Regions from separate parts of the Aeromicrobium sp. MLTX1 genome, predicted to be linked through region 2. Evidence: riboswitches for the same ligand, from Rfam matches in the RefSeq annotation. Region 2 holds a riboswitch; the other holds the start of a gene.
What was found. Region 2 has a riboswitch for S-adenosylmethionine ahead of thrC (threonine synthase). Riboswitches for the same ligand answer to the same signal wherever they lie in the genome.

Region 1 (4,700 bases), 1.6 Mb from region 2:
AGCAGCGGGTGCGCGCAGAAGCGACCGTCGCGCACCGACACACCGTGCTCGGCCGCCAGGAACGCCGCCAGCAGACCCGGATCGACTCCCTCGAGGCGGAACGTGACCACGCCGATCGGCTCGGCCGAGTCCGACCAGATGCGCGCGACGTCCACGCCGGGCAGCTCGCGGAGTCCGTCGACGAGCCGCGACCGCAGCGCGGCCTCGTGCGCGACCACCGCGTCGGACTCGAGCGACGACAGCGCCTCCGCGGCCGCGGCCAGCGCGACCGCGCCGACGAGGTTCGGCGTGCCCGCCTCGTGGCGCGCGGGGCCGTCGGTCCACTCGACGTCCTCGTCGGTGATCCGCCGCACGGCGCCGCCACCGGCGAGGTACGGCTCGATGCCCTCGAGCCAGTCGCGACGACCCACGAGCGCGCCCGCACCGAAGGGCGCATGCACCTTGTGGCCGGAGAAGGCGACGTAGTCGACGCCCGACTCGGCCAGCGAGAGTGCCCGGTGGGCTAGCAGCTGCGCGCCGTCGACGAAGACCCGCGCGCCGTACCGGTGGGCGAGGTCGACGACCGCGTCGATCGGCAGCGACTCGCCCGTGACGTTCGAGGCGCCCGTGACGGACAGCAGGCTGATCTGGCGGCGCGACAGCACCGACGCGAGTGCCTTCAACGTGGCGCCGACGGTGGACTGGACCCCGAGCACCTCGCAGCCGCCGAGGCTGCGCCGCCACGGCAGCAGGTTCGCGTGGTGCTCCACGTCGAGGACCAGCACCCGGCCGGGCACCGCGCCCGCCAGCAGGTTGGTCGCGTCGGTCGTGTTCCGCGTGAAGATCGTGACGTCGCCGGACCGCGCACCGACGAACGAGCCGACGGCCTCGCGCGCCTGCTCGTACAGCGCGGTGGACACCTGCGAGGCGTAGCCGGCGCCGCGGTGGACGCTGGCGTACCAGGGCAGCACGGCGTTGACGCGCTCCGCGACGGAGGCCAGGGCGGGCGCGCTGGCGGCGCCGTCGAGGTTGACGTGACGCACCGAGCGGCCGTCGACGAGGGGGACGGTGACGTCGGCTCCCACGAGGGGCAGCAGCGGACAGTCGGCGTGGGACAGGACAGACGACATGGAGGACCTCCGGGGTGACTCGCGCTTGCCCCGGCCGGTCGGCCGAGGCCCGGTCCTCACCCGGAGCACCCCGCCGCGACGGAGGGTTGCCGACCAGCAAGCCGGGGCTGTGCGTCGAGGACGCGGCTGGCACTCGTGACCGTGAGCCAGAGCCTGCCAGTCCGCTGCGCCTACCACGGCAAATCTCATCATGCGGACGGCGTCTCTCATCTTGAGATCGTCATCCGGCGCGCTCGCGGACCGACAGGATCACCATCAGCGCCCGGGATCCGACCCGCGCCGATCTCGAGGAGGAGCCGCGTGGACACGTGGAACCTGGTGGCCCTGGCCGTGACCTTCGGCCTGTTCGCGGGCGTGTGGGTCCTGGGCCGCATCGGCGTGAACTTCGCCGTGCTGACGATCGGGGCGCTCGTCGTCGGCGCCGCCGTCGGCGTCGTCTTCCGCGATCACGTCGACTACCTCGCGCCGCTCGGCCGCATCTACATCAACCTGCTGCTGGCGATCGTCGCCCCGCTGGTGATCGTGTCGATCCTGTCCAGCGTCACGTCGCTCGGCTCCACCGCGAAGCTGCGCACGATCGGCCTCTCCTCCACGGTCTGGCTGCTCGGCATGAACCTCATCGCGATCCTGCTGACGCTCGGGCTCACCCTCGAGCTGGGAATCGGCAAGAACGCCGACCTCGAGACCGCCGGCGTCGACACCCGCTCGCTCGACGAGATCCAGCGGCCGTTCGCCGAGGTCTTCATCGGGTTCTTCCCGACGAACATCGTCAAGGACGTCTCGGAGAACAACATCATCCCGATCATCGTCTTCACGCTGCTCGTCGCGGTGGCCACCGCGGTCGTCGCCGAGCGGTCGCCGAAGACGGTCGCGCCGTTCCTGAACCTCGTCGAGGCCGGCCGCGTCATCATCTACAAGGCCGTCGGCTACGTCATCGCCCTCACGCCCTACGCGGTCCTGGTGCTGACGGCGGGCGCCGCCTCCTCGGCGGTCGGCCGCCGCGACCAGCTGCTCTCGCTGCTGGGCCTGCTGGTGGTCGGCTACGTCGCCTGCTTCGTGCACACCTTCGTCGTGAACGCGGTGATCCTGCGCAGCGCCGCCCACGTGAGCCCGCTCGCGTTCTTCCGCAAGATCTTCCCGGCGCAGAGCACCGCGTTCACGACGCAGAGCAGCGCCGGCACCCTGCCCGTCACCACCACGGTGCTGACCCAGCGCGTGGGCGTCCCGTCCGACGTCGCCGGCTTCACCGCCCCGCTCGGCACCACGATCGGCATGCCCGGCTGCGCCGGCATCTGGCCGATCATGCTCGCGGTCTACGCCATCAACGGCCTGGGACTCTCCTACGGGCTGGCGGACTACGCGCTGCTCGTCGTGCTGTGCCTCCTGGTGTCGATCGGCACCGCCGGCGTCCCGGGCACCGCCACGATCGTGGCCACCACCGTGCTCACCGCGGCCGGCCTGCCGCTCGAGGTCGTCATCCTCACGCTGCCGATCAGCGCGATCGTCGACATGGCCCGCACGATGACCAACGTCACCGCGGCCGCGGTCGCGGCCACCGTCGTGGCCCGCCGCGTCGGCCGCCTCGACGACGACGTGTTCGCCGGCCGCAAGGAGGCCGTCGTCCCGCACGAGGCCTCGGCCAAGGAGCGCCTCGAGGCCGCGGTCGGCGAGATCCCCGTGGCCCGCGGCGTCCCCGTCGGCGCCTGCTCGATCGACGACCGTCCCACCGAGCGCCGTCCGCTCGGCTCCACCCGCTGACCCCCGCACCCCCCACCGAAGGAGTCCTCGTGACCTCGAAGTCCCTGCGCCTGCCCCGGCCGCTGCACCTGCTCCTGGCGTTCGCCCTCGCGACGACCATCCTGCTCTCCGGCCAGGGCCTGCTCGTGCCCGCGAAGGCCGCGAGCATCACCTGGGTCGACGGCGGCGACGACCAGCCGTGCCTCAACGACGACATGGGCCGCGCGCTCGACGCCCTGCCCGCCGACCAGTGGTGCACGCCGATCAGCGGCTGCTACCAGGACGACGACGGCAAGTACGTCCTGCCCAGCCGCAAGACGGGCATCTGGCAGGGCAACCCCAACGACGTGAAGTACGCCGACGAGATCAAGGCGGAGCCGACCCCGAAGCCGACCGCCAAGCCCACGACGAAGCCGACCACGAAGCCCGTCGCCAAGCCCACCGCGAAGCCGACGACCAAGCCCACGACGAAGAAGTCGGTCGACACCGGCGCGCCGACCACCACGACCGACAGCCTCGGCGTCGACGAGAACGAGGTCGTCGCCGAGGGCGCGCCGTCCGCGCCCGCCGCGCCCGTCCTGACGGTCGACGGCAAGGACGTCACGGTCACGTGGCAGGCCAGCCCCGACGCCGAGCTCGAGAGCGTCACCGGCTACGTCCTGCGCTTCAGCGGCGCCGACCCGGTGCAGCTCGACGCCACGACCACGACCCACACCTTCACCGACCTGCCCGACGGCACCTACCGCGCCGCGGTGCGCGCCGTGAACGAGGCCGGCGAGTCGCCGTCCTCCCCGCCGTCGGAGATCGCCACGGTCGGCAAGCCGGTCACCGAGGTCGTCGGCACGGTCGCCGTCACCGGTGACCTCGAGCCCGGCGCCGCGGTCACCGTGACCGGCACCGGCTTCGCCGCCGACGTCCCCGAGCTCACGCTCGAGCTGCACTCCACCCCGGTGGTCCTGGGCACGGTCGCCACCGACGCGAACGGCGGCTTCACCACCGCGGTCACGATCCCCGAGACGGTCGAGGCCGGCGAGCACTCGCTCGTCGTGCTGTTCGACGGCACCGAGATCTCCAGCACGCCGGTCGAGGTCGGCGGCGCCGAGGTGGCCGCGGCCGCCGCGGTGACCGAGGTCGCCGAGACCGTCCCGCCGCACACGGGCCTGGCCATCCTGGTCGTCCTGGCGCTGGCCGGCGTCGGGTCGCTCACGTGGCACGTGCTGACCGGTCGCCGCCGTGCGACGCGCTCGCGACTCGCGGAGGTGATCGCCTGACCACGGCGATGTGCAGGACGGCTGGATCGCCCGACATGCACACGCCCGGCGATCCAGCCCACCGACCCACGAGAACACTCCCCTGAACCGGCCTGCCCAGTGTGGCAGGAGAAAGCGACACCACCATGACCACCTCCCTCCGGCGCCCCGTGCGGCGCGGACTCGCGGCCGCCGCCGTCGGGGCCCTGACGGCCTCGCTGCTCGGCCTGACGACGACCACCGCGCACGCCGCGGCGCCCGTCCCCTCCCTCGGCGTCACCGTCGACTACTTCGACGACGTGTACGACGACCTCGGCGCGAACAGCGTCTTCGAGACCGTGACGATCGAGCGCTTCGAGTACCTGCTGAAGAACCAGACCGGCAACATCGCCTTCTTCATCGGCGACCCGTCCGACCCGTCGAGCCAGGCCACGATCGCGCACGTCAACCGCGTGGCGAAGGCCCAGGGCATCACGAAGGTCTACAACTTCACGCCCAAGCTCGACGGCGACACCCTGAACGTCTGGGACCTCAGCCGCTCCGGCCTCAACGAGGCCGGCCGCACGTTCTACGGCAACGTCGGCAACCGGCTGATCACCGACTA
Region 2 (4,700 bases):
GAAGAAGGCCTCGGCCAAGCCGAAGCCGAAGAAGACGACCGAGCCCACCGCCGATCCCACGACCGAGGCGACCACCGAGGCCCCGGCGACCCGGTCGATCGGCGTCTCGGTCTACAACCAGATCGGCATCGGCGGCCTCGCCGCCCGCGTCGCCGGGCAGGCCCGTGCCGCCGGCTGGACCGTCGGCGCCGTGGCCGACTGGCGCGGCGGCGTCCCGCAGGACACCGTCTACTACCCGGCCGGGCGCCAGGCCGAGGCCGCGCTGCTCGGCAGCGACCTCGGGATCGTCCGCCTCATGCCCGCCACCGCGAACATGTCCACCAGCAACCTGACGGTCGTGCTGGCCAGCCCCCGCTGACCCCTCGTGCGCCCGCGCCATACTTTCCCCATGACCGATCCGGGGCGCACGCTGCTCGCGCTGGACTTCGACGGCACGCTCGCCCCGATCGTCGAGGACCCCGCGTCGGCCTACATCCACCCCGGGTCCCTCGCGGCGCTGCGGCGCCTCGGTCCGATCCTGGGCACGATCGCGATCATCACCGGACGCCCCGTCGACCAGGTGCGCCGGCTCGGCCGCTTCGAGGAGGGCGACGGCCTCGAGCACCTCGTCGTCTGCGGCCAGTACGGCGCCGAGCGCTGGGACGCCGCCACGGGCGAGCTGACCCGCCCGTCGCGCCCCGAGGCCGTCTCGCAGCTGGCCGCGCGGCTGCCCCAGTGGATGCGCGAGCACGACGCGTCGCGCATCCGGGTCGAGGACAAGGGCCTGGCGATCGCGCTGCACACGCGCGGCGTCGCGCCGGGCCTGCTCGACGAGCTCGCCCCGCAGATCGAGGCGCTCGCCACCGAGGTCGGACTCCACCTCGAGCCCGGTCGCCAGGTGATCGAGCTGCGCGCCTCCGGCACCGACAAGGGGCAGACCCTGCGCGGCATCATCGGCCGCGTCTCGCCCGGCGCGGTCATCTACGCCGGCGACGACCTCGGCGACCTGCCGGCGTTCCGCGAGGCGATCGCCCTGCGCGAGCAGGGGATGGACGTCACCCTCGTGTGCTCGGCGTCCGACGAGCAGGACGCGCTCGTCGCGCTGGCCGACGTGGTGCTCGACGGCCCCGACGACGTCGCGGCCTGGCTCGGCGACCTCGCCGACCGGTTCGCTCCGGTCTGACTCTTCTCCCGCTCGTCTCGGCATCCGGACCGAGTGGACGTATCGTGAGACGCGCCCCTAGGCTGGCATCACTCATCCCGAGGGGCAGAGGGACACGGCCCGACGAAGCCCCAGCAACCAGCCGACCATCGGCCAGGTGCTAATTCCGTCCGCGGTCGAACGCCGGCCCGGAGAGATGAATGGAGTCGTCGTGAGCGTCACGATCCCTGACCGCACCACCCTTCGCGAGGGCGCCTTCGGCCCCGCCACCGCCCTCAAGTGCCGCGAGTGCGGCGCCACGCGCGAGCTCGGCCCGCACTACGCCTGCTACGAGTGCTTCGGCCCGCTCGAGATCGCCTACGACTTCGGCACGGTGACCCGCGAGCAGATCGAGGCCGGGCCCACGAACATCTGGCGCTACAAGGCCCTGCTGCCCGTTCCGGCCGACATCGAGGAGAGCCCCAACCTCGAGCCGGGCTTCACCCGCCTGCTCGACGCGCGCAACCTCGCCGCCGAGCTCGGCCTGGCGAAGCTGTGGGTCAAGGACGACAGCACGAACCCCACCAACTCCTTCAAGGACCGCGTCGTCGCCTGCGCCCTGAGCGCCGCGCGCGAGTTCGGCAGCAAGGTGTTCGCCTGTCCGTCGACGGGCAACCTCGCCAACGCGGTCGCCGCGGCGGGCGCCCGCGCCGGCATCCGCACGGTCGTGTTCATCCCGAGCAACCTCGAGACGCCCAAGCAGGTGAACTCGGCGATCTTCACCGACAACCTGGTCGCCGTCGACGGGAACTACGACGACGTCAACAAGCTGGCCAGCGAGATCGCCGGCGAGGACGAGGGCTGGGCGTTCGTCAACGTCAACGTGCGCCCCTTCTACGCCGAGGGCTCCAAAACGCTCGGCTACGAGATCGCCGAGCAGCTCGGCTGGCGCCTGCCCGACCAGATCGTCATCCCCGTCGCCTCGGGCTCGCAGCTGACGAAGGTGCACAAGGCCTTCCAGGAGCTCATCGCGCTGGGCCTCGTCGAGGACAAGCCGTACCGCGTCTTCGGCGCGCAGGCGCAGGGCTGCAACCCCGTCGCCACCGCGTTCAAGGACGGCGTCGACGCGATCCGTCCCGTGCGGCCCGACACGATCGCCAAGTCGCTCGCGATCGGCAACCCCGCCGACGGGATCTACGTGCTCGACATCGCCCGCGGCACCGGTGGCGGCGTCGAGGAGGTCGACGACGACCAGATCCGCGACGCGATCGTCCTGCTGGCGCGCACCGAGGGCATCTTCACCGAGACCGCCGGCGGCACCACCGTGGCCGTGCTCAAGAAGCTCGTCGAGACGGGCCAGCTGGACCCCGAGCTCGAGACCGTCGTGATCAACACCGGTCACGGCCTCAAGACGCTCGACGCGGTCGCCGGGTCCGTCGGCCCGCGCGCCACGATCGCCCCCACCTACGACGCCTTCGCCGCGGCCGGCATCGCCTGAGCCGTCCGACCGAACCCACCCGAGGAGCCACCATGGCCGTGTCCGTCCGCATCCCCACGATCCTGCGCAGCTACACGAACGACGAGTCGCAGGTCACCGCCGAGGGCGACCGCCTCAGCGCCGTCCTCGACTCGCTCGAGACGAGCTACCCCGGCATCCGGGCCCGCATCGTCGACGAGGACGGCAAGCTGCGCCGCTTCGTCAACGTGTACGTGGCCGAGGAGGACGTGCGCTTCGCGGACGGCCTCGACACCAAGACCCCCGACGGCACCCAGATCTCGGTGATCCCCGCGGTCGCGGGCGGCTGCTGATCCGTCTTTCGGCCAGTCCGCCGTAGGCGATTCACGCGCCTGCCGATACGCTGGTCCCGGGTCCGGCAGCGGGCCTTCCCCCGCAGAACAGGTGGTCTCATGGTGCATGGCACCGTCAAGTGGTTCAACTCCGACAAGGGGTACGGCTTCATCGCCGTCGACGGCCAGGACGACGTCTTCGTCCACTGGTCGAAGATCGCGATCAACGGGTTCAAGACCCTCGAGGACGGCCAGAACGTCGAGCTCGAGGTGGTCGACGGCCCCAAGGGGCGCGAGGCCGAGAACGTCCAGCCGCTGCACTAGGCCGGCTGGGACGGTGCAGGCGGCGACCTCGGGTGCGGGGTCGCTTGAACGGGCGGGATTAGCACTCGTATAGTGAGAGTGCTAGTTCCACTTCTACTTATGTCGGAGACACGCACCCATGGCCAAGTCCATCGCATTCAACGAAGAAGCCCGGCGCGGGCTCGAGCGGGGCATGAACCAGCTCGCCGACGCCGTCAAGGTCACCCTCGGCCCGAAGGGCCGCAACGTCGTCCTGGAGAAGAAGTGGGGAGCCCCCACGATCACGAACGACGGCGTCTCCATCGCCAAGGAGATCGAGCTCGAGGATCCCTACGAGAAGATCGGCGCCGAGCTCGTCAAGGAAGTCGCCAAGAAGACTGACGACGTCGCCGGCGACGGCACCACGACGGCCACCGTCCTGGCCCAGGCGCTCGTGCGCGAGGGCCTGCGCAACGTGGCCGCCGGCGCCAACCCGATGGGTCTGAAGAAGGGCATCGAGACGGCCGTCGAGGCCATCGGCGAGCAGCTGCTGGCCATGGCCAAGGACGTCGAGACCAAGGAGCAGATCGCCTCCACCGCCTCCATCTCGGCCGCGGACACCACGGTCGGCGAGATCATCGCCGAGGCCATGGACAAGGTCGGCAAGGAAGGCGTCATCACGGTCGAGGAGTCGAACACCTTCGGCCTGGACCTCGAGCTCACCGAGGGCATGCGCTTCGACAAGGGCCACCTGTCGGGCTACTTCGTCACCGATCCCGAGCGCATGGAGACCGTGCTCGAGGATCCGTACATCCTCATCGTCAACAGCAAGATCAGCACCGTGAAGGACATGGTCCCGGTGCTGGAGAAGGTCATGCAGACCGGCAAGCCGCTGGCGATCATCGCCGAGGACGTCGAGGGCGAGGCGCTGGCCACCCTCATCGTCAACAAGCTGAAGGGCACCTTCAAGTCGGTCGCCATCAAGGCCCCCGGCTTCGGTGACCGTCGCAAGGCGATGCTGACCGACATCGCGATCCTCACCGGCGGCGAGGTCATCAGCGAGGAGGTCGGCCTCAAGCTCGAGAACGCCGATCTCACGCTGCTGGGCACCGCCCGCAAGGTCGTCACGTCCAAGGACGAGACCACCATCGTCGAGGGTGGCGGCGACGAGGCCCAGATCCAGGGCCGTGTCGCCCAGATCAAGGCCGAGATCGAGAACAGCGACTCGGACTACGACCGCGAGAAGCTCCAGGAGCGCCTCGCCAAGCTGGCCGGCGGCGTGGCCGTCATCAAGGTCGGCGCGGCCACCGAGGTCGAGCTCAAGGAGCGCAAGCACCGCATCGAGGACGCCGTCCGCAACGCCAAGGCGGCCGTCGAGGAGGGCATCGTCCCCGGCGGCGGTGTCGCGCTCGTCCAGGCCAGCAAGGCCGCGTTCGAGAAGCTCGAGCTCGAGGGCGACGAGGCCACCGGCGCGAACATCGTGCGCGTCGCCACCTCGGCCCCGCTGAAG

Region 1: linked by a shared signal. The riboswitch ahead of ACK99Q_RS09895 (aminotransferase class V-fold PLP-dependent enzyme) and the one ahead of thrC (threonine synthase) in region 2 are both predicted to bind S-adenosylmethionine.

The regions. Positions count from the first base shown of each region.
Region 1 covers NZ_JBKFDN010000001.1:2,035,396-2,040,095, reverse strand. Annotated here, with positions in the region: gene ACK99Q_RS09895 (aminotransferase class V-fold PLP-dependent enzyme) at 1-1,109, opposite strand, end outside; SAM riboswitch class IV at 1,126-1,250, opposite strand; gene ACK99Q_RS09890 (dicarboxylate/amino acid:cation symporter) at 1,410-2,867, shown strand; gene ACK99Q_RS09885 (fibronectin type III domain-containing protein) at 2,897-4,117, shown strand; gene ACK99Q_RS09880 (Ig-like domain-containing protein) at 4,243-4,700, shown strand, end outside.
Region 2 covers NZ_JBKFDN010000001.1:430,839-435,538, reverse strand. Annotated here, with positions in the region: gene ACK99Q_RS02015 (LytR C-terminal domain-containing protein) at 1-358, shown strand, start outside; gene otsB (trehalose-phosphatase) at 389-1,162, shown strand; SAM riboswitch class I at 1,232-1,344, shown strand; gene thrC (threonine synthase) at 1,353-2,618, shown strand; gene ACK99Q_RS02000 (MoaD/ThiS family protein) at 2,651-2,929, shown strand; gene ACK99Q_RS01995 (cold-shock protein) at 3,029-3,232, shown strand; gene groL (chaperonin GroEL) at 3,351-4,700, shown strand, end outside.